One region of the Paracoccus actinidiae genome, then DNA from elsewhere that is predicted to be linked to it. Evidence: riboswitches for the same ligand, from Rfam matches in the RefSeq annotation. Region 1 holds a riboswitch; the other holds the start of a gene.
The links. Region 1 has a riboswitch for cobalamin ahead of Q5701_RS11330 (DUF1636 domain-containing protein). Riboswitches for the same ligand answer to the same signal wherever they lie in the genome.
Positions count from the first base shown of each region.

Region 2: another riboswitch for cobalamin. It lies ahead of Q5701_RS09775 (TonB-dependent receptor plug domain-containing protein); the one in region 1 lies ahead of Q5701_RS11330 (DUF1636 domain-containing protein).

Region 1 is NZ_CP132956.1:2,277,068-2,292,025, forward strand. Features, by position in the region: gene Q5701_RS11315 (copper chaperone PCu(A)C) at 1-382, shown strand, start outside; gene Q5701_RS11320 (cobyric acid synthase) at 965-2,395, opposite strand; gene cobO (cob(I)yrinic acid a,c-diamide adenosyltransferase) at 2,407-3,030, opposite strand; cobalamin riboswitch at 3,068-3,278, shown strand; gene Q5701_RS11330 (DUF1636 domain-containing protein) at 3,404-3,754, shown strand; gene cobW (cobalamin biosynthesis protein CobW) at 3,756-4,772, shown strand; gene cobN (cobaltochelatase subunit CobN) at 4,772-7,981, shown strand; gene Q5701_RS11345 (ferredoxin-like domain-containing protein) at 7,978-9,081, shown strand; gene Q5701_RS11350 (precorrin-8X methylmutase) at 9,071-9,700, shown strand; gene cobI (precorrin-2 C(20)-methyltransferase) at 9,703-10,419, shown strand; gene cobJ (precorrin-3B C(17)-methyltransferase) at 10,416-11,150, shown strand; gene Q5701_RS11365 (cobalt-precorrin-6A reductase) at 11,129-11,893, opposite strand; gene cbiE (precorrin-6y C5,15-methyltransferase (decarboxylating) subunit CbiE) at 11,871-13,046, shown strand; gene Q5701_RS11375 (cobalamin biosynthesis protein) at 13,121-13,411, shown strand; gene cobM (precorrin-4 C(11)-methyltransferase) at 13,408-14,181, shown strand; gene Q5701_RS11385 (cobyrinic acid a,c-diamide synthase CobB) at 14,178-14,958, shown strand, end outside.
Region 2 is NZ_CP132956.1:1,941,807-1,956,962, forward strand. Features, by position in the region: gene rbsD (D-ribose pyranase) at 1-216, shown strand, start outside; gene Q5701_RS09715 (entericidin EcnAB) at 279-416, shown strand; gene Q5701_RS09720 (hypothetical protein) at 476-724, opposite strand; gene Q5701_RS09725 (hypothetical protein) at 802-1,179, shown strand; gene Q5701_RS09730 (GAF domain-containing protein) at 1,176-1,688, opposite strand; gene Q5701_RS09735 (REP-associated tyrosine transposase) at 1,814-2,293, shown strand; gene Q5701_RS09740 (hypothetical protein) at 2,468-3,121, opposite strand; gene lepA (translation elongation factor 4) at 3,122-4,921, opposite strand; gene Q5701_RS09750 (DMT family transporter) at 4,971-5,852, opposite strand; gene Q5701_RS09755 (HAD family hydrolase) at 5,845-6,582, opposite strand; gene Q5701_RS09760 (heavy-metal-associated domain-containing protein) at 6,617-6,808, shown strand; gene Q5701_RS09765 (hypothetical protein) at 6,947-7,249, shown strand; gene Q5701_RS09770 (NAD-dependent deacylase) at 7,254-7,931, shown strand; cobalamin riboswitch at 7,961-8,153, shown strand; gene Q5701_RS09775 (TonB-dependent receptor plug domain-containing protein) at 8,286-10,145, shown strand; gene Q5701_RS09780 (ABC transporter substrate-binding protein) at 10,132-10,926, shown strand; gene Q5701_RS09785 (FecCD family ABC transporter permease) at 10,923-11,909, shown strand; gene Q5701_RS09790 (ABC transporter ATP-binding protein) at 11,909-12,646, shown strand; gene parA (ParA family partition ATPase) at 12,643-13,278, opposite strand; gene Q5701_RS09800 (antibiotic biosynthesis monooxygenase family protein) at 13,339-13,680, opposite strand; gene Q5701_RS09805 (dipeptidase) at 13,802-14,842, shown strand; gene Q5701_RS09810 (helix-turn-helix domain-containing protein) at 14,916-15,156, opposite strand, start outside.

The sequences.
Region 1 (14,958 bases):
CCATGCCCACACCACTGAGGTCAGCGCAACGGCCCATTCGATGGACGTCTTCCTGACGATCGAAAACATCACGGATCAGCCAGTGACGCTGACTGGCGCCTCGGTCGATTTCGCCGCTGCCGGCGTCTTCCAGGTGCCTTCGGTCAGCGACACTGGCACTTTGTCCGTCAGGGAGGTCACGGCCGTTGAGATTCCTCCAGGGCAGACCCTGACCATGCAGCCGAGCGGCGTGCATATTGTGTTTCATGACGTCCAGCAGACTTTCGAAGAGGGGGGCCATTTCCACGCTACCCTGATGTTCGGGAATGTGGGAGAAGTTGAGGTGGAGGTCGAAGTCGAGGACTCCGGAGACGATCACCATCACGATGAGCAGACCAGCTAAGCCGCCATTCAGTATCGACAGATAGCGATAATGGCCGGTGGTGAAATCGCCGGCCATTGCCATGCGGCACTTCCCTGGAGGGTGACGCCAGCATAAAGGGCGGGTCCAACCGCGCCTGCACTGCGGCTCGACAGCCAAAGCCTGAATCTACCGCTTATCGCATGCGTCGACGGTGCAGATACAGCAACTTAAAAGGCTCGGTGCTTTCCTGTGAGGAGAAGCCTTCCCGGCTGCAGATCAGTCGATGACGGCGTTGTCTGACCTTCAGGTGGCGCGGTCCAGGTGCTTGTCGAGACTACTTGTGGCTTAAGACGAGATCAACGTACCCCTGCCTCTCGGAAAAGCCTGCATCTTGCAAATCAGGGACGAACCGCATCCAACTGTTAAGCTCAGCTTCAGAATGATGCAGCTCTGCTTCCTAAAAACGAGATGGTTCGACGCCGGAGTTTCACCATGGCGTCGCGACAGTGACCGGACCGGCATCGTTAGGCAGGTGCGGTGTGACACGGTCCGACCCTCTCCAACAATCCGTTCAAGCTGTGTTAGCGGCTCGGGCGTTCTCCAGTAAGGAAAGAAAAATATCTACTGCGCTAATCCGAAAAGGCCATCCACATCGAGATGAGCTTCAAGATGAGCCGCAAGTTGGTCGAGCACATCATCGACCTTGGCTGCATATGAATAATTGCTTGTTCTTGCGCCTAGTCCTTGAAGCCAAGCGCTGCGAAAAGCGTCGGAGGTCAACAATCCGTGCAGGTAGGTGCCCTCTACCAGCCCGTCGTTCGAACGGGCGCCGTCCGTGAGATCGCCGACCTGAGCGAAGGGCCTTATACAATCAGGACCATCAGTCTGGCCCACGTGTATCTCATAACCCGCAACCTGAAGGCCGGAAACAGCGTGGACGGCGGTAACGCGGGTCAGGCGCTTGTCGGCAGCCAGCACCGTGTGGACATCGAGGTAGCCAAGGCCTTCGGTTTCCCCGGCCACTCCTTCGATGCCATGCAAATCCGCAATGCTGCAGCCCAGCATCTGGAACCCGCCACAAATCCCCAGAATTCGGCCGCCGCGGCGGTGATGGGCCTTGAGGTCGATGTCCCACCCTTGCGCCCGCAGAAAGGCAAGGTCGGCCCGTGTGGACTTCGTGCCCGGAATAATGACCACGGCTGCATCGCCCGGAATGGCATGTCCCGGCCGAACCATTTGGAGCCTGACGCCGGGATGCATTTTCAACGGATCGAGATCGTCGAAATTCGCGATGCGGGACAGGGCGAGGCAGGCAATCTTGATTGCACCGTCCCCAAAGGGTTGCAGGTCGAGCGCGTCCTCGGCAGGAAGCAGGGCGGCCCTGGCGAACCATGGAAGCACGCCGAAGCCTTGCCACCCCGTCTGCTCGGCGATCATCCGATAGCCGTCGTCGAAAAGAGAGGGATCGCCGCGAAATCGATTAACGAGGAAACCCTTGATGCGTGCGGCGTCCTCTGGATCGAGGACGGCCTTGGAGCCGACAAGCTGCGCAATCACACCACCGCGGTCGATGTCGCCAATCAGAACGACGGGAACGTCTGCGGCGGCGGCAAAGCCCATGTTGGCAATATCGCCTTGGCGCAGGTTGATCTCGGCCGGGCTGCCTGCGCCTTCGACGATCACGAGATCGGCCTGAGCCTTCAGCCGCTCGAAGCTTTCCAGAACCGACGCCATCAGCGCCGGCTTCAGCCGGGCATAGTCGCGGGCCTTCAGCGTCGCGCGCCGCCTACCCTGAACGATGACCTGCGCGCCGATGTCCGTCTCAGGCTTCAGCAGGACCGGGTTCATATCAGTATGCGGCTCGACCCCACAGGCGAGAGCCTGAAGGGCCTGCGCGCGGCCGATCTCGCCGCCATCCACCGTCACGGCGGCGTTGTTTGACATGTTCTGCGGCTTGAACGGGCGCACAATGAGCCCGCGCCGGACAGCGGCCCGGCAGAGGCCCGCCACCAGAAGCGACTTGCCGACGTTCGAGCCGGTTCCCTGCAGCATCAGCGCCCGTGTCAGAACTCGATCCCCGCCTGTGCCTTGATCCCTTGCCGGAAGGGATGCTTCACCACGGTCATTTCCGTCACCAGATCGGCGATCTCGATCAGCTCCGGCTTGGCATTGCGGCCCGTGAGCAGAACATGGGTCATCTCGGGCTTCTCGGACCGGAGGAAATCCACGACCTCGGCGATATTGAGATAGTCATAGCGCAGCGCAATATTGATCTCGTCCAGCAGAACCAACCGGTTGCGCGTATCGCGGATCAGGTCCTTCGCCTTGACCCAGGCACGGGCAGCGGCGGCACGATCACGCTCCAGATCCTGGGTTTCCCATGTGAAGCCTTCGCCCATAGTGTGAAATTCGCAGAGGTCGGGAAAATGGGTCAGCAGGAAATTCCGCTCACCCGTCGCCATTGCCCCCTTGATGAACTGGACGACCGCCACCGGCATCCCGTGCGAGATCGCCCGCATCGCCATGCCGAAGGCCGAGGACGATTTGCCTTTTCCCGGGCCTGTCAGCACCAGGATCAGACCCTTCTCGCCGGTCTTCTCTGCCATCATCCGGTCGCGGGCCGCCTTGATCCGCGCCTTTTTCTCGGTATGGCGCGCGGCCTCGTCGGGGACTGTTCCTTCCGCCATGGCTCCCTTTCTCTTGACAAGCGAGGCTGTCTCGTGGCTTCCCTCGCGCATCGTTGGTTCTCGCACAGAGCGAGCTAAGAGGGAATGCGATAGCTGGTTTCCAGCGAAGCGCAGCCGCCCCCGCGACCGTGACCGGAGAGGTCACCCGGATGCCACTGGGCCAAACAGCCTGGGAAGGTCGGGTGACCGTCGGGGAAAAATCCCCGTCATCCGCAAGCCGGGAGACCTGCCAGCGTGCGGTGCGAGTTCTCGCATCCGCGTTGTGTTGCGGTCGGGGTGAACCGTGTGCAAGCCATGATGGCGGCAACCGGGCCTCCGCATGTCCTGCGCGCAAACTCTAGCCCCCGCGTCCATTGGCTTGCCGGGAGGGCAGATGGCCAAGAAGAATGCGCTGACGGTCTGCGTCACCTGCAGGCGCGCCAGCACCGATCCGCAGGCACCGCGCGACGGGGCGCGACTGTCCGATGCCCTGGCTGCGCGCGGCGTCCCCCATGACCAACAGGAATGTTTCTCGGCCTGCGAGCACTCCTGCGTCGTCGTGTTCCGTGGTGCTGGCCGCTGGACCTATGTGCAGGGGGGCCTCGATCCCGATTTGCATCCGGACGACGTCGCCGAGATGGCCCGCGCCTATGCGGCAACGCCAGATGGCATCGTGCCCTGGCGCTCCCGTCCCGAAGTGATCCGCAAGAACACCATTGCCCGCATTCCCCCGATCGAGGTCTGAAATGTCCCTGGAAAAAACCCCCGTTACCATCGTCACCGGTTTCCTTGGTGCAGGCAAGACGACGCTGATCCGCCATCTGCTGCAAAATCCCGAAGGGCGCCGGCTGGCGGTGCTGGTCAACGAATTCGGCGATGTTGGTGTGGATGGCGACCTGATCCGCGCCTGCGCCGATGCCAACTGCCCTGAGGCGAACATCGTCGAGCTGACCAACGGCTGCATCTGCTGCACCGTCGCCGATGAGTTCATCCCGTCCATCGAGCGGCTTCTGGCGCTCGATCCCAAACCCGACCACATCGTGATCGAAACTTCGGGGCTGGCCTTGCCAAAGCCCTTGCTCAAGGCCTTCGACTGGCCGGACCTGCGCTCGCGCATCACCATCGACGGCGTGGTTGCCGTGGCCGATGCCGAGGCCGTAGCGGCAGGCCGCTTTGCGCCCGACCCGGTTCATCCCGGCGACACAAGCGAGGTCAACCATGAGACACCGTTGTCCGAGGTGTTCGAAGACCAGATCGCCTGCGCAGATATCGTGCTGCTTTCCAAGGCCGACCTGGCTGGCGAGGATGGTCTGGCTGCTGCCCGCGAGATCATAGCGGCCGAGGCACCGCGTCCTCTGCCCATGGTAGCCCTGATCGAAGGCCTGATCGATCCTCGCGTGGTTCTGGGAATCAACGTGGCGGCCGAGGACGACTTGGCCGCACGTCCTTCGCACCACGATGGGGAGGAGGAGCACGACCATGACGACTTCGCCACGGTGGTGATCAACCTGCCCGAACAGGCCGATCCGAAGGCGCTGGCAAGCCGGATCGCGAAACTGGCCGAGGTGCAGAAGATCCTACGGGTCAAGGGCCATGTCGCGGTCGAGGGCAAGCCATTGCGGCTTTTGGTCCAGGCCGTGGGCGCGCGGGTGCGCCACCAGTTCGACCGTCCGTGGGGGGATCAGCCCCGACAAGGCCGCCTTGTCGTGATTGCGGAAAAAGGAGATATCGACCCCGTTGCCATCCGGGCCGCGCTGACCTGATGCATGTCCTGTTCCGCGAAAGCCATGGGCTGGATGAAAACGCCCAGCCGGAGGATCTGGGGCAGACGCCCGCGGATCTGGTGGTACTGTCCTTCTCGGATAGCGACCTTGGGGTTTTCGCGGCAGGCTGGCGGCGGGGCAGGGAGCGGCTGCCCACCTTACGTCTGGCCAATCTCTCGCGTCTTCGCCATCCGTTGTCGGTCGATACTTATGTGGAGCGCACCCTGTCAGCGGCCAAGGGCATTCTGGTGCGCCTGATCGGCGGCAGAAGCTATTGGCCCTATGGCGTTGACGAGCTTTCCCGCATGGCGCGCGAGAAGGGGATCGCCTTGGCCTTCCTTCCGGCGGATGGTCAGCCGGACCCTGTGCTCGACCAGGCTTCGACGCTACCGGTTCCCGTCCTGCGGCACCTGACAGAGCTGTGCGAGGCCGGGGGCGAACTTGCCGCCCATGATGCGATGGCCCTGCTTGCCTCGGCCGCGGGGCTGGGAACGGCGCCGCTGCATGGCGTCACGATGCTACCGAACCACGGTTTCTGGCACCCTAAATCAGGTCCGACCAAAGAGTTTCGACGGGATGATCGCCTTCTGGTCCTCATTCCCTTCTATCGCGCTTGGGCGGCTTCCTCCGACACTGCCTCGATCAACGCACTGATCCGCGCCTTTGAGACTGAAAATGTGCAGGCTGTCGGACTTTTTCTTCCCAGCCTCAAGGATGCAGCTGCAGCCGATTGGCTGCGGGCCATGCTGCCCCGGCTCGCACCCGCAGCCATCGTCAACGCCACCGCCTTTTCGGGCCGGGTAGGGGATGCGTCGCCCCTCGACGTCCCCGGCGTGCCGGTGTTCCAGGTCATTCACGCGACGTCCGATCATGCCGCATGGGCGGGGTCAGAACGCGGCCTTTCCGCCGCCGATCTTGCGATGCATGTGGCGCTGCCTGAACTGGACGGGCGCATCCAGGCCGGTGTCATCTCCTTCAAGGACGTGACGGACACCGACCCCGCGCTGCAGTTTCGGCTTCAGCGTCACAGCCCGGATGCGGAACGGATCGATGCCGTCGTTGCCCGGGTGATGAACTGGCGGCGTTTGCAGGAACTGGCATCGTCCGAACGCCGCGTGGCGCTGATCCTGTCCACCTATCCCGGCAAGGAGTGGCGGATGGCCCATGCGGTCGGGCTTGACGCACTGGCCTCGGCGGCGGCCATTGCCCGGCAGCTTGGCCGGGAGATGACACCCGAAGACATCCTGCGCGACCTCAAGGGCAACCGGCTTCGCTGGTCCTTGCCGGACTGTGAAGCGGCACTGTCCTCTCTTTCTGAAAGGCTGCGCGGGAACCTTGAAGAAGCCCACGGCAAGATGGTTGCCGAACCGGAGTTCCAGGCCTTCTGGGCCGGCAACCTGCTTCTGGCCTTGCAGCCTGAGCGGGGCGAGGCCGCCATGCGCGAGGCCGATTACCACGACCTGTGTCATGTGCCGGGCCATGACTACACCGCCTTCTATCTCTGGCTCAGGCATGGTGCCAAGATCGATGCGATCATCCATGTCGGTGCGCATGGCACGCTGGAATGGCTGCCGGGCAAGGCCGCAGCCCTGTCGCGGGATTGCTGGCCTGGCGCGCTGCTTGGCGGGCTGCCCGTGCTTTATCCCTTCATCGTCAATGATCCCGGAGAGGCCGCGCAGGCGCGGCGCAGGCTTGGTGCGCTGACGCTGGGGCATCTTCCGCCTCCGCTCGTCAGGTCGGGAATGCCCGAAAGACTGCTGAGGCTGGAAAGCCTGCTTGACGAATATTCGACTGCGGATGGGCTGGACCCGGCCCGTCGCCTGCGGCTGATCACGCTGATCCGAGCGGAAGCGCGCAGGCAGGATCTGGAGACGGATCTGGGGATCAACCCCGAGGCCTCTGCCGCCGTGGCGATCACCGCCATCGACCGCTTCGTCTGCGATCTCAAGGAAAGTCAGTTTGGCGACGGCCTGCATGTCTGGGGCGAGGGAACCCCCGATGCGACGGGCGCGATGCAGGGTGATCCTGTATGTCTTGCGTCGGAACACGCCGCGATCCTTTCTGCCCTCGACGGGCGCCGGATCGCAGCCGGCCCTTCTGGTTCGCCCTACCGGGGTCGGCTCGATGTGCTGCCGACGGGGCGCAATCTCTATGGCGTTGATCCGCGCGCGGTGCCCTCGCGCGTGGCATGGACCCAGGGCGTCCGGTTATCCGAGGAGCTCGTCCGCGGCCATCTGCAGGATCACGGCGACTATCCCGGGGGTCTGGTCGTGAACCTGTGGGGCTCGGCCACAATGCGGACTGCGGGGGAGGATTTCGCCATGGCGCTGCACCTAGCCGGGCTTGCGCCGATCTGGGATGCCGCGTCCGAGCGCGTCACCGGCTTCGAGGTCACGCCGCTGGCGCTGATGGACCGGCCCCGGATCGAGGTGACGCTGCGGGTGTCGGGGCTTTTCCGCGACACCTTCCCGGAACTGGTCGCCCTGTTCCAGCAAGGCTGCACTGCACTTGCCGCGAGGGAAGAGGCCGCGGACATGAACCCCTATGTCGCAGCAGCTCCCGGCGCGCATGTCTTCGCCCCTGCACCGGGCCGCTTCGGCACCGGCATCACCGACGACATGAGCGCCGAGGCCGCGGGAAGGGCATGGCTACGGAATTCGGCCTTCGGTCCCGACGGCACACCCGACCGCGCGGGGCTCGAGGCGCGGCTTCGGGCGGCCGATGGCTTCGTGCTGACGCAGGACCTGCCTGAAACCGATCTTCTTCTGGCGATGGACTACGCGTCGCATGAAGCCGGGTTCGCGGCTGCCCGCACTGCCTTGGGACTGGAGCCGACTGCGCTTTACCATCTGGACGCAACGCGGCCCGACACGCCCCGCGCGCGGCTTCTTCCCGAAGAAATCGCCCGCGTCGTCCGGGCCCGCGCCACCAACCCCCGCTGGCTGGCGGGCATGATGCGCCACGGCTTCCGAGGTGCGGCCGAGATCGCGGCCACGCTGGAGCACATGGCAGCCTTTTCCCGGATGGCGCATGCCGTTCCCGAGCATCTCTTCGCGCTCTACCATGAAGCGACCCTCGGCTCAGTCGAGGTGCGGGACTTCCTTGCGGAGGAAAATCCGGGTGCGCTGGCCGCGATGCAGGCCATTTTTACCGAGTTCGGGATCGGGAGCGAACTGCGCCGCAACTCTGTTGGGGGGCTTCCCGCATGACGCGCAAGGGCTGGTGCCCTGGCGCGCTCCGCCCGATGCCCGCGGGCGATGGCCTGCTGCTGCGGGTCCGCCCCCATGGCTCGCGTCTTCAACCCGCCCAGGTGGCCGGACTGGCCAGGATTTCCGCGGCGTTCGGCAATGGGCAACTCGATCTCGGCTCAAGGGCCACGTTGCAGGTGAGAGGCGTCCGGGAGGACAGCCTGCCCGAGGTACAGTGCCAACTGCGGGCGTTGGAGCTGCTGGACGCCGATCCGTGGGTCGAGGCACGGCGCAACATCATGACGACGCCCTTCTGGCGTGAGGGTGACGGGACACCGGAGCTGGTCCGCAGGCTCGAGGAGGCGTTGCGGAATGCGCTCGATCTGCCGCCCAAGTTCGGCTTTGCGATCGACACGGGAGAATGCCCAGTGCTGCAGGGCGCCCCGGCGGATATCCGGATAGAGCGAGCCGGGGGTGATTTGCTGCTGCGCGCCGACGGAATGGCCCTGGGGGAACGGGTTGGTCCAGGAACGGTGTTCGCTCGCATCATCGAATTGCTGGAATGGTTTTCGGCGACCGGACAGGCCCGAATGGCGCAGGCAGTGGCCGCAGGCATTGTTCCCCCAATCCATGCGGATTCGGCACCCGACCCGCAAGCGTCCTTAGGCAAGATCCTGCACTCTGCTCCGTTCCTGTTCGCGCCCTTCGGGGCAGTGACATCGCAGGCCCTGTCCGAACTCTCGGGCAGCGCCCTGCGTCTGACGCCTTGGCGGGCGGTTCTGCCTGAGGGTCATGCGCGCGGCGAACTGTGGCTGACCGATCCCGGCGATCCGCTGCTGCGCGTCAGTGCCTGCACTGGCGCGCCGGGTTGCGCCTCGAGTAGCGTCGAAACCCGCGCCCTGGCGCGGGAACTCGCCGCCATTGTGCCGGCAGGGCGGCATCTGCATGTCTCGGGCTGTGGAAAGGGCTGCGCCCATCCTGCGCCGGCGCATGTCACCCTGACAGGGCGCGAGGGGCGTTTCGACCTGGTCCTGAATGGTCCCGCAGAGGGGAAGCCCAATCTGTGCGGACTAACCGGAATAGACATTCCAGATATGATGAGAGGCCACCTTGGCTCATAGCTACGAAACCGACGGCGCGGCCATCTACCGCGCATCATTTGCCACCATCCGCGCCGAGGCAGACCTGGCCCGTTTTTCGCCTGAGGAGGAGGTCGTCGCAGTCCGCATGATCCATGCCGCGGGCATGGTGGAACTGGCGTCCCTGATCCGCTTTTCCCCCGGTTTTGCCCGCGCGGCGCGCCAGGCGTTGCAGGATGGCGCGCCCATTCTCTGTGATGTGCGCATGGTGTCCGAAGGGGTGACCCGGGCACGTCTGACCGCGGACAATCAGGTCATCTGCACCCTGCAAGACCCGCGCGTGCCTGCCCTTGCGCTCGAGTTGGGCAATACGCGCTCGGCGGCGGCCGTTGAGCTGTGGCGGCCGCATCTGCAGGGCGCGGTCGTGGCCATCGGCAATGCGCCGACCGCCTTGTTCCACCTTCTCAACCGGTTGGCCGAGCCGGACTTTCCCCGTCCGGCCGCCATCATCGGCTGCCCGGTAGGCTTCATAGGCGCAGCAGAATCCAAAGCCGCGCTGATCCAGGACGACCCCGTGCCGTGGTGCGTCGTCCAGGGGCGTCCGGGCGGCTCGGCCATGACAGTGGCCGCGGTCAACGCGCTCGCCTCGGCGCAGGAATAAGCATGACCGGCAAGATCATCTGCATCGGCCTTGGCCCCGGCGACCCCGAGCTGATGAGCGTCAAGGCCCATCGCTATCTGACGCATGCGCGGCAAGTGGCTTTCTTTCGGAAGGCGGGCGCCATGGGCGTGGCGCGCAGGCTCGTCGAGGGGCTGCTTTCGCCAAAGGCGGTCGAGATCGCGATGGAATATCCCGTGACCACCGAGATCCCCGTTTCGGATCCGCGCTACAACGCCGCGCTTGCGGGTTTCTACGAGCATTGGACGGCTAAGCTTCTGCGGCAGTCCGAGGATGACGACGTGGTCGTGCTGTGCGAGGGCGACCCCTTCTTCTACGGCTCGTTCATGCATCTTTATGCCCGCCTTCCGCGCGAGCGGGTGGAGGTGGTCCCGGGCATTCCCGGCATGGCCGGCTGCTGGACCGCGACGGGCCTTCCGATTACCTGGGGCGATGACATCCTTACGGTTCTGCCTGCGACTTTGCCCGCTGATGAGTTGGCCCGCCGTATCCGCGACACCGATGCTCTGGTCGTGATGAAGATTGGCCGCAATTTGCCGCGCCTGCGGGCGGCGCTGGCGGCTGCAGGTAGGGCGGACCAGGCATGGCTGGTCGAATACGGCACCATGGCCGAGGAGCGGGTCCGCAAGCTTTCCGAGGTCGAGGGACCGGTGCCCTACTTTTCGATCGTGCTGGTTCATGGACAAGGACGCAGGCCGTGACGGGCTCTCTTGTTATCGCCGGTCTTGGTCCCGGCGCCGAGGGGATGGTCACGCCCGAGGTTTCGGCGGCGCTGGAGGAGGCGACCGACGTCATCGGCTATATCCCCTATGTGTCCCGCATTCCCCCGCGCGACGGCCTGCGCCTGCACCCGTCCGACAATCGGGTCGAGCTTGACCGCGCCTGCCACGCGCTGGAGCTTGCGGCGAAAGGCTACCGCGCGGTGGTCGTATCTTCGGGCGATCCCGGCGTCTTTGCCATGGCCTCGGCGGTCTTCGAGGCCGTCGAGAACGGCCCCGCCCCTTGGCGCGACCTGGATATCCGCGTCCTGCCAGGCATCACGGCCATGCTGGCTGCCGCTGCCGCAGCCGGCGCGCCCTTGGGTCATGACTTCTGCGCCATCAACCTGTCGGACAACCTCAAGCCCTTCGATCTGGTGCTCAGGCGGGTGCATCTGGCGCTGGAGGCGGATTTCGCAATGGCCTTCTACAATCCGCGCTCGGCTTCGCGCCCGCATCAGTTCGCATCCGTGCTGGACCTGCTGAAAGCCCAGGCTGAGCCCGAGCGCCTGATGATCTTTGCCCGCGCGGTCTCGACCCCCCGACAAGAAATCCACGTGATGCCTCTGCAAGAGGCCCGCCCTGAGATGGCGGATATGCGCACGATGGTCATCCTGGGCTCGTCAGCCACGCGCCGGGTCGGGCGCTTCGTCTATACGCCGAGGCGGGTATGAAGCCAGTCCATGACCTCGGCAACGGTCCGGCGCACGGGACGATCGGGCAGTTCCGGCCGGTCGATCACGATGACGGGGATGCCCAGCGTGCGGGCAGCAAGGATCTTCGCCTCGGCTCCAGCCCCGCCTGCGTTCTTGGCAACCAGCAGCTCGGTGCGGTGCGCGCGCATCAGTTCCAGATCGTCCTCAAGGCGGAAGGGTCCGCGTCCAACGACCACCTCGGCGTCTGGAAGGGGGAAGTCCGCGGCGGGCGCATCGACCAGCCGGGTCAGGAAACGATGCTGTCCGAAGTGGGCGAAGCTGGCGAGATGTTGTCGACCGATCGCCAGAAACACCCGCTTGCCGGGGCGGTCCAGTGCAGCAGCAGCCCCCTCCATGTCGGGGACATGAGTCCAAGCATCGCCCTCTTTGGCCATCCAGGGCACTCGTTCCAATGCGCAAAGCGGCACTCCGGCGCCTGTGCAGGCAAGCTTGGCGTTCCAGCTGATCCCGGCAGCAAAGGGATGGGTCGCATCGACCACCTGCCCGATGCGGTTTGCCCTCAGGAAGGCCGCAAGCCCCTCGGCCCCGCCGAAGCCGCCGCTGCGGACGGGCATCGGCTGCCTGCGGGGGTTGGCGACCCGTCCCGCATACGACAGGATCGCGGGCAGGCCCGCGTCGGCAACGGCCTGCGCAAGGCGGTTCGCCTCGGTGGTGCCACCCAGAATGAGGGTGGTTCGGATGTCTGAATGGCTGTCGATCATCGGCATTGGGGAAAATGGCCTGAAGGATCTGTCCGAGGCAAGCCGCAATGCGCTGGAACGGGCTGAAGTCGTCTTCGGCAGTCCCCGCCACCTGGCGATGGTGGCCCACTCCTGCAAGTCGCCTTGGCCGGTGCCTTTTTCGCAGGCGCCTTTGCTGGCGTGGCGTGGCAGGCAAGTGGCGGCGCTGGTTTCTGGCGATCCCTTCTGGCACGGTGCTGGCGGCAGCCTCGCGCAGGAACTGCACGCTGGAGAATGGCGCGCCTATCCCGCCATCTCGGTCCCGTCCCTTGTCGCCGCACGCCTCGGCTGGCGGCTCGAGGAGGTGACATGCCTCGGCCTCCATGCCGCGCCGGTCGAGAAGCTGCGCCGCCACCTGTCCGAGGGCGCAAGGCTGATCGTCACCCTTCGGGATGGAGGCGCGCCGGCGGGTCTGGCGGGCTACCTGTTCTCGCTTGGCTTTGGTGCCTCCACGCTGCACGTGATGGAGCATCTGGGTGGCCCCAAAGAACGTGTTCGCCGGTATATCGCCCAAGACGTTTTGCCGAGATGCGAAAACCTTGTTGCCTGCGCCATCGAGGTCAGAGGTGCGAAGGGACTGCCGCATTCCTCGGGTCTGGACGATGATCTTTTCGAACATGATGGCCAAATCACCAAGCGCCCGGTCCGCGCCTTGGCTCTTTCCGCGCTTGCCCCCCGCCCTGGGGAACTGCTGTGGGATCTTGGCACAGGCAGCGGCTCGGTTGGCATCGAGTGGCTTCTGTCGCATCCCCGTAATCGCGCCGTGGGCGTCGAGCGCGATCCGGCCCGTGCCGTCCGTGCGCGCGCAAATGCCATATCTCTCGGCGTGCCGCATTTTAAGATACGGCAGGGCAGCGCGCTTGACCTGCTGCCAAGCCTTCCCGCGCCGGATGCCGTCTTCATCGGCGGTGGTCTGGACAGTCCGCTGCTCGACGCCTTGTGGGGCGCCCTTCCCGCCGGGAGCCGCATCGTCGCCCATGGGATCACGCTGGAAACCGAAAGCCTGCTTGCCTGCGCGCAAGCGCGGCTTGGGGGCATGCTTTTGCGGATCGAACTGTCGCAAGCGGCGCCTTTGGGCAGCAGGCGCGGCTGGAAGACCAGCTATCCGGTCGTGCAATGGAGCGTTACGCGATGAGGGCCGTCGGACTTGGCCTTCGGGCAGCAGCGAACCTTGAGGGCGTTCAGGACCTATTTCTGCGGATGCAGGTCATGCCCCCCTTGACGCTTGCCGTGCCTGCCTTCCGGCAGACCCATCCCGTCGTGGCCGACCTACAGGCGGCCGGCTTCAAGCTCGTCCCGATCCCTGAGGCTATGCTGCTGGGCGTAAGCACGCCCACCCGCAGCCCCCGCATCCTCGCCCGTTTCGGGACCGGCAGCCTTGCCGAGGCTTGCGCCATTATCGCGGCCGGCCCCGGTGCGCGCCTTGTCGAGCCGCGCGTGATTTCGGCCGACAGATGCGTCACTGCCGCCCTTGCTCAGTCCGAAAGGCCCGATCCATGACCGTTCACTTCATCGGCGCAGGCCCCGGCGCGCCCGACCTTCTTACGCTGCGGGGTCGGGATCTGATTGCAGCCTCGCCTGTCTGCCTTTACGCCGGGTCCCTGATCCCGGAGGAAATGCTGCAGCACTGTCCTGACGGTGCGCGGATCATCAACACCGCGCCCATGAGTCTCGACGGTATAATCGCCGAGATTGTGGCCGCCCACGCGCAGGGGCTGAACGTGGCGCGCCTGCACTCAGGCGATCTGTCTGTCTGGTCGGCCATGGGTGAGCAGTTGCGCCGGCTGCGCGCGTTGGGCATCCCCTATGACATCACGCCAGGCGTCCCTTCCTTTGCGGCGGGCGCCGCCGCCCTGGGGGCAGAACTGACCCTGCCAGGCATCGCTCAGAGCGTGGTGCTGACCCGGACGTCGGGCCGCGCCTCGCCCATGCCGTCGGCGGAGACGCTTGCCGCCTTCGGGGCCACCGGGGCGACGCTGGCGATCCATCTTTCCATCCACCGGCTGGAAGCGGTCGCCGCCGAACTCGGCCCGTATTACGGCATGGACTGTCCCGCCGCCGTGGTCTGGCGGGCGAGCTGGCCGGACCAGCGGATCGTGCGGGGGACGCTTGGTTCCATCGCCGCCGACATGGGCGAGACGATGGAGCGGACGGCCCTGATCCTTGTGGGCCGCACATTGGCGGCAGAAGGATTCGACGAAAGCCGGCTCTACGCGGCCGATTACGACCGCCGCTTCCGCGCAGGCCGTGCCAATGCGGTGAAGGAATGAGCCAGGCCACGATCCCCGGGCTGATCGTCTCGGCCCCACGCTCGGGCGCGGGCAAGACCACGGTGATGCTGGGGTTGCTGCGCTGCCTTGCCGAGGATGGGGTAAAGGTTCGTCCCTACAAGTGCGGACCGGACTATATCGACCCGGCCTTCCATCGCGCCGCCTGCGGCGAGGATTCCCGCAATCTCGACAGTTGGGCGATGGACCCAGGGTTGCTGGCCGACCAGCTTGGGGTGCCGGGCGAGATGGCGGTCGCTGAGGGTTCGATGGGGCTGTTTGACGGGGTGGCCCGGGCAGGGGCCTCTGGCAACGGATCGACAGCGGATATCGCGGCGGCGACGGGCTGGCCGGTGGTGGTGGTCATGGACGTGTCCGGCCATGCCCAAACCGTCGCCGCGCTGTCCCTGGGACTGCGGCACTTCCGACAGGACGTGCAGGTCGCAGGTGTCATCCTCAACCGGGTCGCCTCGCCTCGGCACGAACGGCTGTGCCGTCTGTCCCTGGACAATGCTGGTATACCGGTTTTCGGGGCCTTGCCACGACGTGGCGACCTGACGCTGCCCGAGCGCCACCTCGGGCTGGTTCAGGCGGTTGAGCATGCAAATCTCGATGCGGCGATCGTCGGGTATGCCAGTTTCCTTCGGGCGCATGTCGATCTTGTGGCCCTTCGCGCGCTGGCGGCGGGCGGTAGGCCCCTGCAGCCGCCAAGGGGCATCCGCCCGCCGGCCCAAAGGATCGCACTTGCTCGGGACGAGGCGTTTTCCTTTGCCTATCCAC
Region 2 (15,156 bases), 340 kb from region 1:
GCCATACGGGCGGAACTGGTGGTGGAACGTTCCGCCTGGGCCAGCGAGGCATCGGCCGACTTGGATGCCGCACTGCGCACCCGCGCCTTGGGCGAAAACCGGACCCTGGCGCATGACGCCTTCAAGGCCCTGACGCGCGACGCCCGCGCCATCGTGCGCACCGGGGAATTCACGCCCTATGCCAATGTCGCCCTGTGGTCGGGCGTGGCGTTCTGAGCGTGGCGGAACCGCCCGCGCAAAACCGCGTTCCGTCGCAGATCATGCAAAGGAGTGGACGGATGCAGAAGACGCTTATCGGCCTCGGCGCGGTTCTTGCAATGCTGACCCTGGCCGGATGCCAGACCGCGCAGGGCCTGGGCCGCGACGTATCGACCGCGGGACAGGTGATCCAGCAGGAAAGCGCCGAGGCGATGTAGGACGGATCGACGGATCAAAGGCGGCCCCGCAGGGCCGCCTTTGTCATTTCGGGGGGTGGTCAGGGTTTCTGACGCGCGGCCGAGCGGATCGAATTGGCGATGGGCCATGTCCAGCCAATTTCGCGCGACCGGTTGGGCCGAAGATAGACCCAGTTCAGCAGCGCAGCCGGGATGCCCAGGGCCAAGCCGATGATCGCGCCCCAGATGAAGGTGGCGACAGTGACATAGCCCATCGCCAGACCCGCGATCACCACCGCGCCTGCAATCGAGGCGACCCAGATATGGATCAGGAACAGTCGAAGATGCATGATCATGCTCCGATAAGGGTGACTGCGAAACGAACGGATGGCGGCGGCGGTTCCGGCCCCCGCGACAGGAGGTTTCGATGCGACTGACGATCCTTGCGCTGCTGCTGCCGCTGCCCGCGGCGGCATTCACGGCGCAGAACGGCATGACGGCGGTGCAGACCGCACCGTCCGAGATCACGGTGATCCACGAGGTGCGGCGCGAGGATACCGATTATTGGTGCGCGGCGGGCGATCTGGTGCAACGCGAAATGGGCCTGCCGGGCAAGACGCGGCTTTGGCGCGCCTCGCCCAAGCCGCGCGGGGCGGGGGATGGGATCGTCTTCACGCTGGATCCGGCCAAGGCCGCCCCCGGCGCAGGGCTGTCGCAATTTGGCAGCGGGCCGCGCGACGGATCCATTCCGGTCGGCATGGCGGTGGGCACCTTCTGCCGGGTGATCGTGCCCTTTTTCGACTAAGCGGCGCTTGCGGGCAGGTCAACGGCGCCGCTGCCCAGCCTGTCTAGGCGCCTGGCCACCAGGGACGAATGCGTTTCGACCAGGTGAAGCGCGTCTTCGGTCAGGTCGGGGCGCGGGTGGCGGCTGAGAAAGCAGAACATGCCGAAGATGCTGCCGTCGGGACGGTGGACCGGCACCGAAAGATGGCTGCCGATGGGGATCATCTGGGTGATGGGCAAGTCGGTCGCGATCTTGTGGCGGCTGGTGTCGGGCATGAGGCGGGGCAGATTGCCGTCGATGATGTGCTTGCAGTAAACCTCTCGCAGATCCATGCTCTGGCTGGGCTGGATCATAGCTTCCAGACCCGGGGCGCTGACGGCGCGAAAGACCGCGCGGCTGTCGACGAATTCCGACAGATAGGCAACCTCCATCCCCAGCGTTTCGCGCACGGTTTCCAGAGATTGCTGAATGGCCGCGTGATCGGCGGTGTTTTCGGCGACGGTGGACAGGGCGGGCGAAAGGCTGGGCATGGCATCCTCGTTAAGCGACAGGATTGCAAGCTAGCACGGCAAAGGCCGCAGGCGAGGCCGGAAATACCTCCGTTTTTATCCGTTGTCGTTAACCGCTTTTGAACCGGAGCGCGCGATGATGGCGTATGTCGCGCTGTTTCCGCCCCCGCCTGCCCGGCGTTCCGATCTTCTTCACCGTCGCCCTGGCGCAGCGGGGGGGGCGGGTGCTGGTCGATCAGGTCGAGGTGCTGCGCGATGCGGTGCGAGCAACGCGGGGGGAACGGCCCTTCGGGATAGACGCGTGGGTCGTACTGCCCGATCACCTGCATTGCATCTGGCGGCTGCCGGATGGAGATTGTGATTATTCGGTGCGGTGGCGGCTCATCAAAGCCAGGTTTTCCCGCGCCATGCTGATGGGGCCGTTGCGCGACAGCCAGAGGGCGCGACAAGAGCGCGGCATATGGCAGCGGCGATTTTGGGAACATCACGTCCGGGATAATGAAGATCACGCGGCGAATATCCGGTATTGTTGGTTCAACCCGGTAAAGCATGGCTTGGTCGAGCGGCCAGAGGATTGGCCGTATTCGTCATTCCACCGCGACAAAGCCGCCGGAAAGGTGGCGTAGGGTGCGTTTTTACACGTACCATGCAACGGTGAAGCGGGTGGAAGGAGTAGCGGCGCAGGCACGAGCGGATCGTTGACCTTATAGCGAACCCGTAGGGTGCGTGTTCACACGCACCGTTGACACGGCGCCGAGGGCGTGGTGCGTGCAAGCACGCACCCTACGCTTGCTGGCAGGTTAAGAATTAAGTGGCTCATCAAAAGCTTCAGGTACTTCTTTTCTTACAAAATCGACAATACGTTCAAGCCGAATTCCCGCAGAACTTGCTAATCTGTCAGCATTGCGACTTTCCCTTAGAAGACTATCGTAATGCTCTTGATTAACTTCATTAAAGGGCTTGTAGCCAATTTTCTGTTCGCCAAAAATATCTTGGGGAGCAGTATCGGTAGCTAATTTGATAATTAATTTTTGTACATCTTCCATAAACGCATCAAGCATATTGGATAACTCGACATCTTGGAAAAATAATATTCCCCTCTTCCAATCTCTATGAACTTTTTTTAAAGGCTCTAGTTCCCCCGAAGAAAGCCATGACCAATACATATGATCATTTAATAGATACCCTAGAGCTCCCGATGCTGCCTTAGCTAACCCTCTCGCGACACGAACATCGTTCTTGCTATAAGTTCTTGTAAAGCCAGACTGTTCAACAACCTCTGGTATTTCTGACGTAGGACGGATCTCTGACCAAAACCAGGCACCCAATCCTGACAGTGCCGTTAACAGCAAACCTTGGTCAAATTCGCCACTGCCCAGAGTATATCCGAAAAACGACCAAGATACTCCGGCAATTAGCCCTAGCCCCAGTCGCTCTAGTGTCGCCCGCTGCACTCACCCATCCATCTTCAACGCCTGGATAAACGCCGTCTGCGGGATCTCCACTTTCCCGAACTGACGCATCTTCTTCTTGCCGGCCTTCTGCTTTTCCAGCAGCTTCTTTTTCCGCGTCGCGTCGCCGCCATAGCACTTGGCGGTGACGTCCTTGCGCATGGCCGACAGCGTTTCGCGCGCGATCACCCGCGCCCCGATGGCGGCCTGGATCGGGATCTTGAACATGTGCCGGGGGATCAGTTCCTTCAACTTTTCGACCATCACCCGGCCCCTCGCCTCGGCACGGTCGCGGTGGACCATGATGGACAGGGCGTCCACGGGCTCGTCATTGACCAGGATCGACATCTTGACCAGGAAATCCTCGCGGTATTCGCTGATCTGGTAATCGAAGCTGGCATAACCCTTGGTCACGGATTTCAGGCGGTCGTAGAAGTCGAAGACGACCTCGGCCAGGGGCAGGTCATAGACGACCATGGCGCGGCTGCCCGCGTAGGTCAGGTCCAGCTGGATGCCGCGGCGGTCCTGGCACAGCTTCAGCACGTCGCCCAGGTATTCGTCGGGAACCATGATCGTGGCCTTGATGCGCGGTTCCTGAATATGGTCCACATGGGTCAGGTCGGGCATATCGGCGGGGTTGTGCAGGTCGCGCACCTCTCCGTCGCGCATATGCAGCTTGAAGACCACGCTGGGGGCGGTGGTGATCAGGTCCAGGTCGTATTCGCGTTCCAGCCGGTCGCGGATCACCTCGAGGTGCAAAAGCCCCAGGAAGCCGCAGCGGAAGCCGAAGCCAAGCGCGGCCGAGGTTTCCATCTCGTAGCTGAAGCTTGCGTCGTTCAGGGCCAGCTTCTCGATGGCGTCGCGCAGGGCCTCGAAGTCGTTGGCGTCCACGGGGAACAAGCCGCAGAAGACCACCGGCTGGGCGGGCTTGAAGCCCGGCAGCGCAACATCGGCGCCCTTCTTTTCGTGGGTGATCGTGTCGCCCACACGGGTGTCTCGCACCTGCTTGATGGATGCGGTGAAGACGCCGATCTCGCCCGGTCCCAGTTCGGGGATGTCCACCATCTGCGGGGTCAGGACGGCCAGCTTGTCGATGCCATAGACCGCGCCGGTCTGCATCATCTTCACCCGCTCGCCCTTGCGGATCACGCCGTCCATGACGCGGATCATGACGACGACGCCCAGATAGGCGTCGTACCACGAATCCACCAGCATCGCCTTCAAGGGCGCGTTGCGGTCGCCCTTGGGGGCGGGCAGGCGGGTGACGATGGCTTCCAGCACGTCAGGAATGCCCAGGCCGGTTTTCGCGGAAATCGGGATCGCGTCCGAGGCGTCGATGCCGATCACCTCCTCGATGTTTTCCTTGACCCGGTCCGGCTCGGCGGCGGGCAGGTCGATCTTGTTCAGGACCGGCACGATCTCGTGGCCCGCGTCGATGGCTTGGTAAACATTGGCCAGCGTCTGCGCCTCGACCCCCTGGGATGCGTCCACGACCAGCAGCGATCCCTCGACCGCGCGCATGGACCGGCTGACCTCGTAGGCAAAGTCCACATGGCCCGGCGTGTCGATCAGGTTCAGCACATAGGTCTGTCCATCCTTGGCGGGATAGATGATGCGGACGGTGTTGGCCTTGATGGTGATGCCCCGTTCACGCTCGATATCCATGCTGTCCAGCATCTGGGCCTTCATGTCGCGGTCGGCGACAGTGCCCGTGGACTGGATCAGCCGGTCGGCCAGGGTGGATTTGCCGTGGTCGATATGGGCCACGATCGAAAAATTGCGGATGAGGGAAAGTTCGGTCATGGCCGGGCTATACAAGGGCTTTGGCCCTGCGGGAAGGGGATTTTACGACCTATAGTTCGGCCAGAAGCGCCCGGCGCAACCGCGCCTCTCTCCACATGGCATAGATGCCCGCGCCCGCGATCAGCGCGGCCCCCAGAAGGGTCAGCGCATCGGGCCGTTCGCCGAAGACGGTCACCGCCAGCAGCATCGCGAACAGCAGACGGGAATAGCGGAAGGGCGCGATGACCGCGATTTCCGCGATGCGGGTGGCGATGACCATGGTGATGTATCCCAAAAGGCCAAAGCACAGCGTTGCGGCCATCAGCGCCCCCTGCCCTGCTGTCGGCGCAACGGCCTGCTGCCCGCCGATCAGCAGCAGCACCAGCCCCGCAATGCCCATCGACCCGAAGGCGCCTGCAGACAGCAGGCCCGACCCCACCTCGGGCGGCAGGCGGCGGGTCACCAGGTCGCGGACGGCCAGGGTGATGACCGCGATGATCGCCAGGACGGAACTGAACTCGAAGGCCGCTGTGCCGGGCTTCACGATCAGCAGCACGCCCGCAAAGCCCGCCGCGATGGACAGCCAGCGGCGCCAGCCGACCTGCTCGCCCAGGAAAAGCGCCGCCCCCAGCGTCATCAGCAGGGGCTGCGCCTGCAGGATGGCCGAGGCGATGGACAGATCGCCGGTCGCAAGGGCGGTGACGAAGGTGATGGCGCAGATGCCTTCGCACAGGTTGCGCAGCATGACCGGGGGACGCAGCAGGTTCCGCAGCCGCAATCCCTCGGGGCCAATGGCGATCCACAGGGCAAAGACGATCATCCCGGCAAAGCCGATCACGGCCAGCAACTGCCCGGTGGGAATGGTTCCCGACAGCCCCTTCAGCAGCGCGTCTTCGCAGGCAAAGGCGGCCATGGCCAAGACCATCAGCAGGGCCGCGCGCAGGTTATGCATCGCCAGCCTCCAGCCGGGCGATCAGGGCGGGCAGATCGGCGATGCTGTCCAGCCGATGCAAGCGGGGGTGTTCTGGCGCATCCGCCTGTTCAATGGCCCAGGTCAGTGCGTGCGGGATCAAGACGCCGTGGCCGCCCAGGGTCACGACCGGCAGCACGTCGCTTTTCATCGAATTGCCGGCCATCAGGAAATCCTGCGCCGCGACATCCGCGCGAAACAGCACGCGGGCATAGGATTCGGGTGTCTTGTCGGCCAGGATCTCCACCGCCTCTAACCGCTCGGCCAGTCCCGAGGCGGCGATCTTGCGTTCCTGGTCGATCAGGTCGCCCTTGGTGATCAGGATCAGCCGCCGCCCTTCCAGGGCATCCAGCATCTGCGGCACGCCGGGCAGCAGGTCGACCGGATGGGCCAGCATTTCGGCCCCCAGGTCCAGGATGCGGCCGATGGCGCGGCCGTCGATGCGCCCGTCGGTCAGTTCGATGGCCGTCTGGACCATCGACAGCATGAAGCCCTTGATGCCGAAACCATAGCGGGCCAAGTTCGCGCGTTCCACGTCCAGCAACCGGCTGGCGATGTCGGCGCCGTCGGCATATTCGCCCAGCAGGGCCACGAATTCGCCCTCGGTCACGCGGAAGAAGGTCTCGTTCTCCCACAGGGTATCGTCGGCATCCAGTCCGATGGCCTTTATCATCGCATCCCCCGCCTTGCCCTTGGCGCCATGCAGGATCATGCTGGCAACAGCTTGTCAAACCCATAGGACTGCCATGACCTTCACCGTTCCCGACATGACCTGTGGCCATTGCAAGGCCGCCGTCGAGGCCGCCATTGCCGAGGCAGGCGGTCGCGCCACCGTCGATCTGGCGCAAAAGACCGTCACCGTCGAAGGTCTGGATGACGCCCGCGCGGCCGAGGCGATTCGCGGTGCCGGCTACGAGGTTGCCGAAGCAAGGCCTTGAAGCGGCGCATGAACCCTGCGGCACACCGCCTGATTGAGCGGGCGGGCCGTTGCTGATACCATCACTGCCGGACGGGCATCGCAGACCGGGACAACCGGCCCCCGCCAGACCCATGAGAAACCACGAGGAGACAGTTTCATGTTCAACCGCATGATCATTGCGGCCGCAGCCATCATGCTGACCGCGCCCCTGGCCGTTGCCGGTCCCATCGACAGCGCCTGCGTCCGGTCCGACCGCGCCCGAGGCAACGCGCCCTTGTGCGGCTGCATCCAGCAGGTCGCCAACCAGACCCTGTCGCGGTCCGATCAGCGCCGCGCCGCGTCGTTCTTCCGCGACCCGCACGAGGCGCAAGAGGTTCGGATGTCCAAAAGCAACGCCGACAACGCCTTCTGGGCGCGCTACAAGCGGTTCGCTTCCCAGGCCGAGGCTTACTGCCGGTAAGCCCTTGCGCATCACCGTCCTGACCGGCGCGGGCATTTCCGCCGAAAGCGGCCTTGCGACATTCCGCGCCGTCAACGGTCTGTGGGAAAACCACCGGATCGAGGATGTGGCGACGCCCGAGGGGTTTGCCAGGGATCCGGCGCTTGTCCACCGCTTCTACAATATGCGCCGCGCGGATGCTGCTGGCGCACAACCCAATGCAGCGCATCTGGCCCTGGCCGACCTGGCCCGGCGCCACGACCTGACCTTGGTCACGCAGAATGTTGACGACCTGCATGAACGTGCAGGCAGTCCGGATGTGATCCATATGCACGGAGCGCTGACCGGCGCCTTGTGCGCCGCCTGCGGGCATCGCTGGCCCGCGCCGGCAGTCATGGCCCCCCTGGATCCCTGCCCCGCCTGCGCCCGTCCCGCGACCCGCCCCGACATCGTCTGGTTCGGGGAAATGCCCTATCACATGGAGCGGATATGGGACGCGCTTGAAGGCGCCGACCTGTTTGCTGCCATCGGCACGTCGGGCAATGTCTATCCGGCTGCGGGCTTTGCCCAACACGCCCGGCGGCGCGGGGCGGATTGCGTGGAACTGAACCTGGAGGCCAGCGTGAACGCCCGCGATTTCCATCGCCGCATCATTGGCCCCGCCAGCCGCATCGTGCCCGACTGGGTTGCCTCACTGGGCTGATTGCGCTTGCCTGCCCGTCCCTGTCTGGGCTATGGCACTCCTGCCTCGGTTCCGGGCTTGTGCCCGGTTAAAAGGGAACGCGGTGAGATTCCGCGACTGCCCCCGCAACTGTCAGCGGAGAGCCGGGCCGGACAACGCCACTGTTCCCGCATGCGGGAATGGGAAGGCCCGGCCAAGCGATGACCCGCAAGTCAGGAGACCTGCCGAACGCGATCACCCTGACGGCGCGCGAGGGGCGCGCCGGAAACGGAAACTTCCGTCGTGGTGGTGTCGCTGTCCGGGGGTACATTCCCATCGGATGAACCGCATCGCGTCCGGGCCATGGGTGCCCGGGTTCCTGGAAGGACGTCATTCGTGACCCCAAGACCGCTATTTTTGACCCTGACCGCCGCCTTGGCGCTGACAACCGCCCTGCCCGTTGCGGCGCAGGACGCCGCCCGTGACGCCTTTGTCCTGGACGACATCACCTTGACCGCTAACCGCGAACCGACCGAGCTGAGCCGGTCGGGAAGTTCGGTATCCGTGCTGACCGGCGAGGATCTGCAAGGACGTGCAGGACAGCCGCTGGCGCGCAGCCTGACCAAGCTGCCAGGCGTGACGCTGCGCCAGGAAGGGCCGCTTGGCACCACCGGCTCTCTGCAAGTCCGGGGCGCACCCGGAGAGTATCTGCCGGTTTTCATTGACGGAATTGAAGTCTCTGAACCCACAGGGCCAAAGCCGCGCTATGATATCGGCGGCCAGATCAGTGCCGGTGTGGACCGGGCGGAACTGCTGCGCGGCGCGCAGTCCGCGCAATATGGCTCGCGGGCCGTTGCCGGCGTTCTGTCGCTTCAGTCGCTGCGCCCGACCGAAGATGGTTTGCATCATCACTTCGCCATCGAGGCCGGAACCTACAATACCCTGACCGCCAGCTATGGCGCCACGGTGCGCCGCGAAAATACCGACTTGGCCTTCCAGGTCAGCCATGTCCGCACCGACGGCTTCTCGGCCAGGGACGAAAGCGACGGCAACTTCGAGGACGACGGATACGAGGCAACGCGCCTGTCCTTTTATTCCGCCCATCAGTTGCAGAACGGCGTGACGATCGGCTTCAACGGCTTCTGGGAAGACAGCGCGGGGGATTTCGATGACTTCGTGGGCGATGTGCTGGGCACGCCCGGCAATGACGACTTCGAGCGCGAAAGCTATGGCCTGCGCGCTTTTGCACAGTTCAGGACCGGGGCGGTGGACCAGGACGTTGCACTGACCCGTTATCGCTTCAAGCGGGTATCGCGTCAGGACTTGACTGACTTCAACGACCCTTCTGCCGTGAACACGAGCGAGTTTATTGGCACCCGCACCAAGCTGTCTTGGCAGGGGGCCGCTGACATCGGACAAGGTATCCGCGCCGTCTTTGGCGCCGATACCGAGAAGGAAGAATACGACGACGAGGGCAGTGCGCGTATTTCCGGCGTCTTTGTCGAAACAACTTCTGCCTTGGGGGAACAGATCGACGTCACGACCTCGCTTCGCCGCGACGATCATTCGCGTTTCGGTGGGTTTACCTCGGGCCGGGTGGCGGCAGTCTATCGGCTGCAGGATGATCTTCTGTTCCGGGCGGCGCTTGGGAACGGCTTTCGCGCACCTTCGCTTTATGAACTTTTCGGCGAATACGGCGATCCTTCGCTGGAGCGCGAGGAAAGCCGCACCTATGAACTGGGCGTCGAAAAGAGGTGGGGCGACAGCCATTTTCGCGCAACGGCCTTCTGGCTCAAGGCGGACAGCCTGATCGGGTTCGACCCGGCAGCGACAGCCTGTGGCCAGCTCTTTGGCTGCTATGCCCAAGTGGACGGCACCGCCCGCCGCCGGGGGATCGAGATCGACGGCCGCTATGCCTTTGGCGCGGGCCATGCGCTGACGGCCAGCTATACCTTCATCGACAACCAGACCGATGTCCCGGAATGGGCCCGCGTGCCGGAACGCGTCCTGAACCTGGGGGCCGAAACCACCTTCGCCACCGGCACCACGGCGGGCATCGACCTGCAGCACGTGGCGGGCCGGGCGGATGGCATGGACGATTTCACCACCGTCGATCTGCTGGTCAGCCATCCGGTACGCGACAACGCGACCGCCTATCTGCGACTGGAAAATGCCCTGGACGAGGATTACCAGTGGGTCGACGGCTATGGCACTTCGGGCCGGGCGATCTATGCGGGGCTGCGTGCGTCGTTCTAGGACCATCCTGGCGGCGGCGGTCCTGATCGCCGCCGCCCTGCCCGCGCAGGCGGAACCACAGCGCGTGGTGTCGATGAACCTGTGCAGCGACCAGTTGGCGATGATGCTGGCGGGGCCGGGGCAGTTGATCTCGGTCAGCAGCCTGGCGCAGGATCCCCGCCTGTCGCCCATGGCCCAGGAAGCCGCGGCGTATCGTCCGAACAGCGGCCGGGCCGAGGAGATCTATCTGATGCGCCCCGATCTGGTGATCGCGGGCACCTATACCCCGCCTGCAACCGTGGCGATGCTGCGCCGCCTGGGCATCCGCGTCGAAACGCCGCCCCCATCCGAGGATTTCGATGCCATCCGCGCCGACATCATTCGCATGGGCGACTGGCTGGGCCGCCGGGACGCCGCGCGCGACCTGCTGGCGCGCTTTGACGCGGACTTGGCTGCCGCGCGCAGTCCCCGGGGCCGGGGCCGCGCGGCGCTGTATTACGCCAACGGCTTCACCTCGGGGTCGGAAACGCTGGCCGGGGCGATCCTGGACGCGGCCGGTCTTGGCAACATCGCCTCTGACTATGGTATCGCCGCAACGACGCCCTTGCCCCTGGAACTGCTGGTCATGGCCCGCCCGGACCGGCTGATCACCGGGGCCAAATGGCCCGGCCAGTCCCGGGGCGAGGCGATCCTCGACCACCCCGCCCTTGCCGCCGCCTCACCCGCCCGGGCGCAGGTCACGGACCTGCACTGGACCTGCGGCACGCCTTTTGTCACCCGCGCCATCCGATCCCTGCGATGAGGGCGCTGCTTCTGGCCTTGGCGGCCCTTGTGTGTGCCTTGTTCCTTGCGTCCCTGCTGACCGGTCCGGCGGGGCTGCCCGTGCTGGAGTCGTTGCGCGCCCTCGCCTTGGGCGGGGAAGGCCCGATCCCCATCGTGATGCGCGAAATCCGCCTGCCCCGCGCGATCCTGGGCGCGGCCGTCGGCGCAGGCTTGGGACTGAGCGGCGCGGCCTTGCAGGGATACCTGCGCAATCCGCTGGCCGAACCGGGGCTGATCGGCATATCCGGCATGGCGGCGCTTGGCGCGGTGCTGTCGATCCAGACCGGGCTGTCGCTGCTGGCGGTTCTGGCCCTGCCGCTGGCGGCCTTCGCAGGCGCTGCGGTCGGCGTGGCGATGCTGATGGCCCTGGCCGGACCGCGCGGCGGGTCGGTTACGCTGATCCTCGCAGGCGTAGCGATATCCGCCCTCGCAGGCGCGGGAACGGCCCTGGTGCTGAATCTGTCGCCCAATCCTTATGCCGCGAGTGAGTTCGTCTTCTGGCTGATGGGGTCGCTGGCCGACCGGTCCATGCTGCATCTTTGGCTGGCCGTGCCGCCCATGGCGCTTGGCGCCGCTGTGATCCTGTCTACTCGGCGCGCCCTGGATGCCCTGACCTTGGGCGAGGCTGCCGCCCAGGCCCTTGGCAAGGCCGGGCCGGCTCTGCGCTGGCGGTTGGTTGCGGGCACGGCGCTGATCGTCGGCCCTGCCACCGCCGTGGCCGGGGCCATCGGCTTCGTGGGACTGGTAGTGCCGCATATCCTGCGGCCTTTCGTGGGGGCGCGGCCATCGGCGCTGCTGCCTGCCTCGGCGCTAGGCGGGGCGGCGCTGCTGCTGGCCTCCGACATTGCGGTACGGCTGGTCGTGCCCGACCGTGACCTGAAGCTGGGCGTGCTGACCGCCATCGTGGGCGCACCGCTGTTCTTGCACCTGATCTGGAAAACCCGCAGCGGGGGACGCGTCTAATGGTCCTGACGCTGAACGGCCTGTCCGTCACCCGCCGCCGCCGACCGGTGTTGCACGGGGTCCGCCTGTTTCTCGGACCCGGCGAATTCGTGGGCCTGATCGGCCCGAACGGCGCGGGAAAATCGTCCCTGATGGAAGCCGCGCTTGGCCTGATCCCCTTTACCGGCACGTCCAGCCTTGCCGCGATGCCCGCCGACCGGCGTGCCCGCCACGCCGCCTATCTGCCACAAGCGCGTGAAATCGCCTGGCCCGTCAGCGTCGAGGATCTGGTGGCCCTTGGCCGCATCCCTTGGCCCGGAGGGGGACGCAGCGGCATAGACCGCATCGCCACCGACGCGGCCATAGACCGCATGGGGCTGGAGGCGTTCCGCAAGCGCACCGCCCTGCGCCTGTCGGGGGGTGAACAGAACCGTGCCCTGATCGCCCGGGCGCTGGCGCAGGACACACCCCTGCTGATTGCGGACGAACCCATCGCGGGCCTGGATCCGGCGCAGCAACTGGCCTGCCTGCGCCTGTTCCGGGATCTGGCGGCCGAGGGGCGGACGGTCCTTGCCTCGATCCACGACCTGGGGCTGGCAGCACGGTTCTGCACGCGGCTGGTCTTGCTGTCGAACGGGCGCGTGCTGGCGGATGGTCCGGCCGACAGGATCCTGCGCGACGACCTGCTGCGTCGCGCCTTTGGCATCACCGTGCGGCGGGTCGATACACCAGACGGCCCGGCGATCCTGCCGGTTTAGCCGATCGCCGCCAGAACCTCGTCGGTCAGCGCAGCGATCTCGTCCCGGGCCGGTCCGCTGCGGGCGCGTTCCAGGGCGCCGACGCCCTGGCCCAGGGTTTCCGCGTAAAGCACGCGGTTCGACACCTGCGTTTGCGCCACATCGGCCCCCAGGGCAGCGGCCTTGTGCGAAACCTCGGCCGACAGGCGGGTGTTCGGGCGCACGCGGTTCATCACCACCAGCACCGGCGCCTTTTCCCGACGCGCCAGATCCAGCACGCCTTCGGTTGCCCACAGATCCACATGGCTGGTCGCCACCGGCACCAGCACCAGATCGGCCACCCGCAGTGCCGGACGCAGGTCGCTGTCGATCTTGGGCGGCGTGTCGATGATGACGAAATCGAACCGCTTCTTCAGCTTTTCGGATTCGTAACTGGCACCCCAGGCAGAGGATGTTGAGAAATCCATAGCCTCGTCCTCGCCTTGGGCCTGCATCCGTTCGATGAACCAGCGGCCCAGGCTGCCTTGCGGATCGGTGTCGATCAGCGCAACGGAATGGCCCCTTTCAAGCAGGCTGACGGCCAGGTTGACGGCCAGCGTCGTCTTGCCCGACCCGCCCTTTTGCTGGGCGACCGTGATGATCCTGCCTGCCATCGTCCCTCCTGCCGGTTGACGCATGGGCACGGTAGCAGGCAGGCCGCGCGATTGCACAGTCTATTTCGCGGTTGCAGCATCTGTGTGAAAGACGGCCTGCACCTCGTACATCACCGGCTCGAAGCTTTTGCACATGCTGTTGATGTCGCGGTTCCGCCGCCGCATTTCCTCGTGGCGCAGCATGGCCTGGTAATCCTTGCGGTCGCGCCATTGGGAATAGGTGGCGATCCGGGTCTGCGCGTCGTTCAGGTGAATCGCGCCCGAGACAAAGCCGGGCTGGCGGCGGATCACCTGGTCCCAGGCATCGGTCAGCAGATCCAGCACGTCATGGGCGCTGCCAGGCGTCACCTCGAAGGTGGTGATGACGGTCTGGCCGTCAAAATCGCGGCGGATGTCGGGCATGGCTGGCGTCTCCTTTGCTTGCCGGGGCCAGCCTAATGCCGAATCGCGGCGGAGGCCAAGCGCAGCCATTGCCGCCCGCGCCGGGATGTGCATGGTCGGGGCACGATCCAAGGAGAAGCGGATGATCCCGGTATTCGACGGCCATAACGATTTCCTGCAACGCGTCGTGGCGGGCGGCACCGGCATCTGGCTGAAAGGCGACGGCACCGGCCATCTGGACCTGCCGCGCGCCCGGGCTGGCGGCCTGGTGGGTGGGTTCTTTGCGATCTGGATCCCTGCGCCCCAGGGACCGAACGATGCCGCCGCCGCGGCATTGATGGAAAACCCGCCCTTTGCCATGCCCCTGCCGGATGAAATTCCCTTTGCCCAGGCCCTGCCCCATGCCTTTGCTCAGGCCACGGCGCTCAAGGCGCTTGAGCGGACGGGAACGCTGGACATCGTGACCTCGGCCAGCAGCCTGCGCCGGGCTGTCGCCGCAGGCCGCCTTGCCGCGATCATGCATATGGAGGGGGCCGAGGCGATCCCCGACATGGACGCCCTGCACCTGTGGCACGCAGCGGGGCTGCGGTCGCTGGGGCCGGTCTGGTCGCGCCCCACCGCCTATGGCCATGGCGTGCCCTTTGCCTTTCCGTCCTTGCCCGATACCGGGAACGGGCTGACTGATTCGGGCCGGGCCTTGGTCCGCGAATGCAACAGCCTGCGGATCATGCTGGATTTGTCGCATCTGAACGAAGGCGGGTTCGATGACGTGGCCTCCCTGTCGGATGCGCCCCTGGTCGCCAGCCACAGTTGCGTCCACGCCATCAGCGAAAGCAGCCGGAACCTGACCGACCGGCAGTTGCGCACCATTGCCGACAGCCAGGGCCTTGTGGGCCTGAACTTCGCCTCCAGCTTTCTGCGCGCCGATGGCCGCCGCCTGCCGCTGGAAGGCTTTGACACCATGCTGCGGCATCTGGATCACCTGCTGGATATCTTGGGAGAGGATGGCGTGGCGCTCGGGTCCGATTTCGACGGCGCCCTGATGCCGCGCGATCTGCCCGATGCCGCCGCCCTTCCCGCACTGATCGGCGCGATGGAGGCGCATGGCTACGGCAGCACCCTGATCCGCAAGATCGCCAGCGAAAACTGGATCGGCGTGCTGGAACGCACCTGGGGGGAATGATCCCCGTTCATCTTGGTCCAAATATCCCACAGGGGGCCTGGGGGACGTGAAGTCCCCCAGCATTCGCGGGACGCTATTCGGTCACCGTCACAGGCGCGTCGGGGGCAGGTGCCGCCTGCGCGACCGACACGATCTGCGCCAGTTCGGGATCGGCGTTCAGATCGGCCAGGGCAAAGCTGCCGGTCACGTCATCCGGGGACAGCTTGATATTCTTGACGACCTGCGGGCCGGGGGCGGCAGGACCATAAGTCTGGCCGTTTACCGCGAAATAGACCGCGCCCGAATTGCCCGTGCGCAGCAGCGGCGGTTCCTCC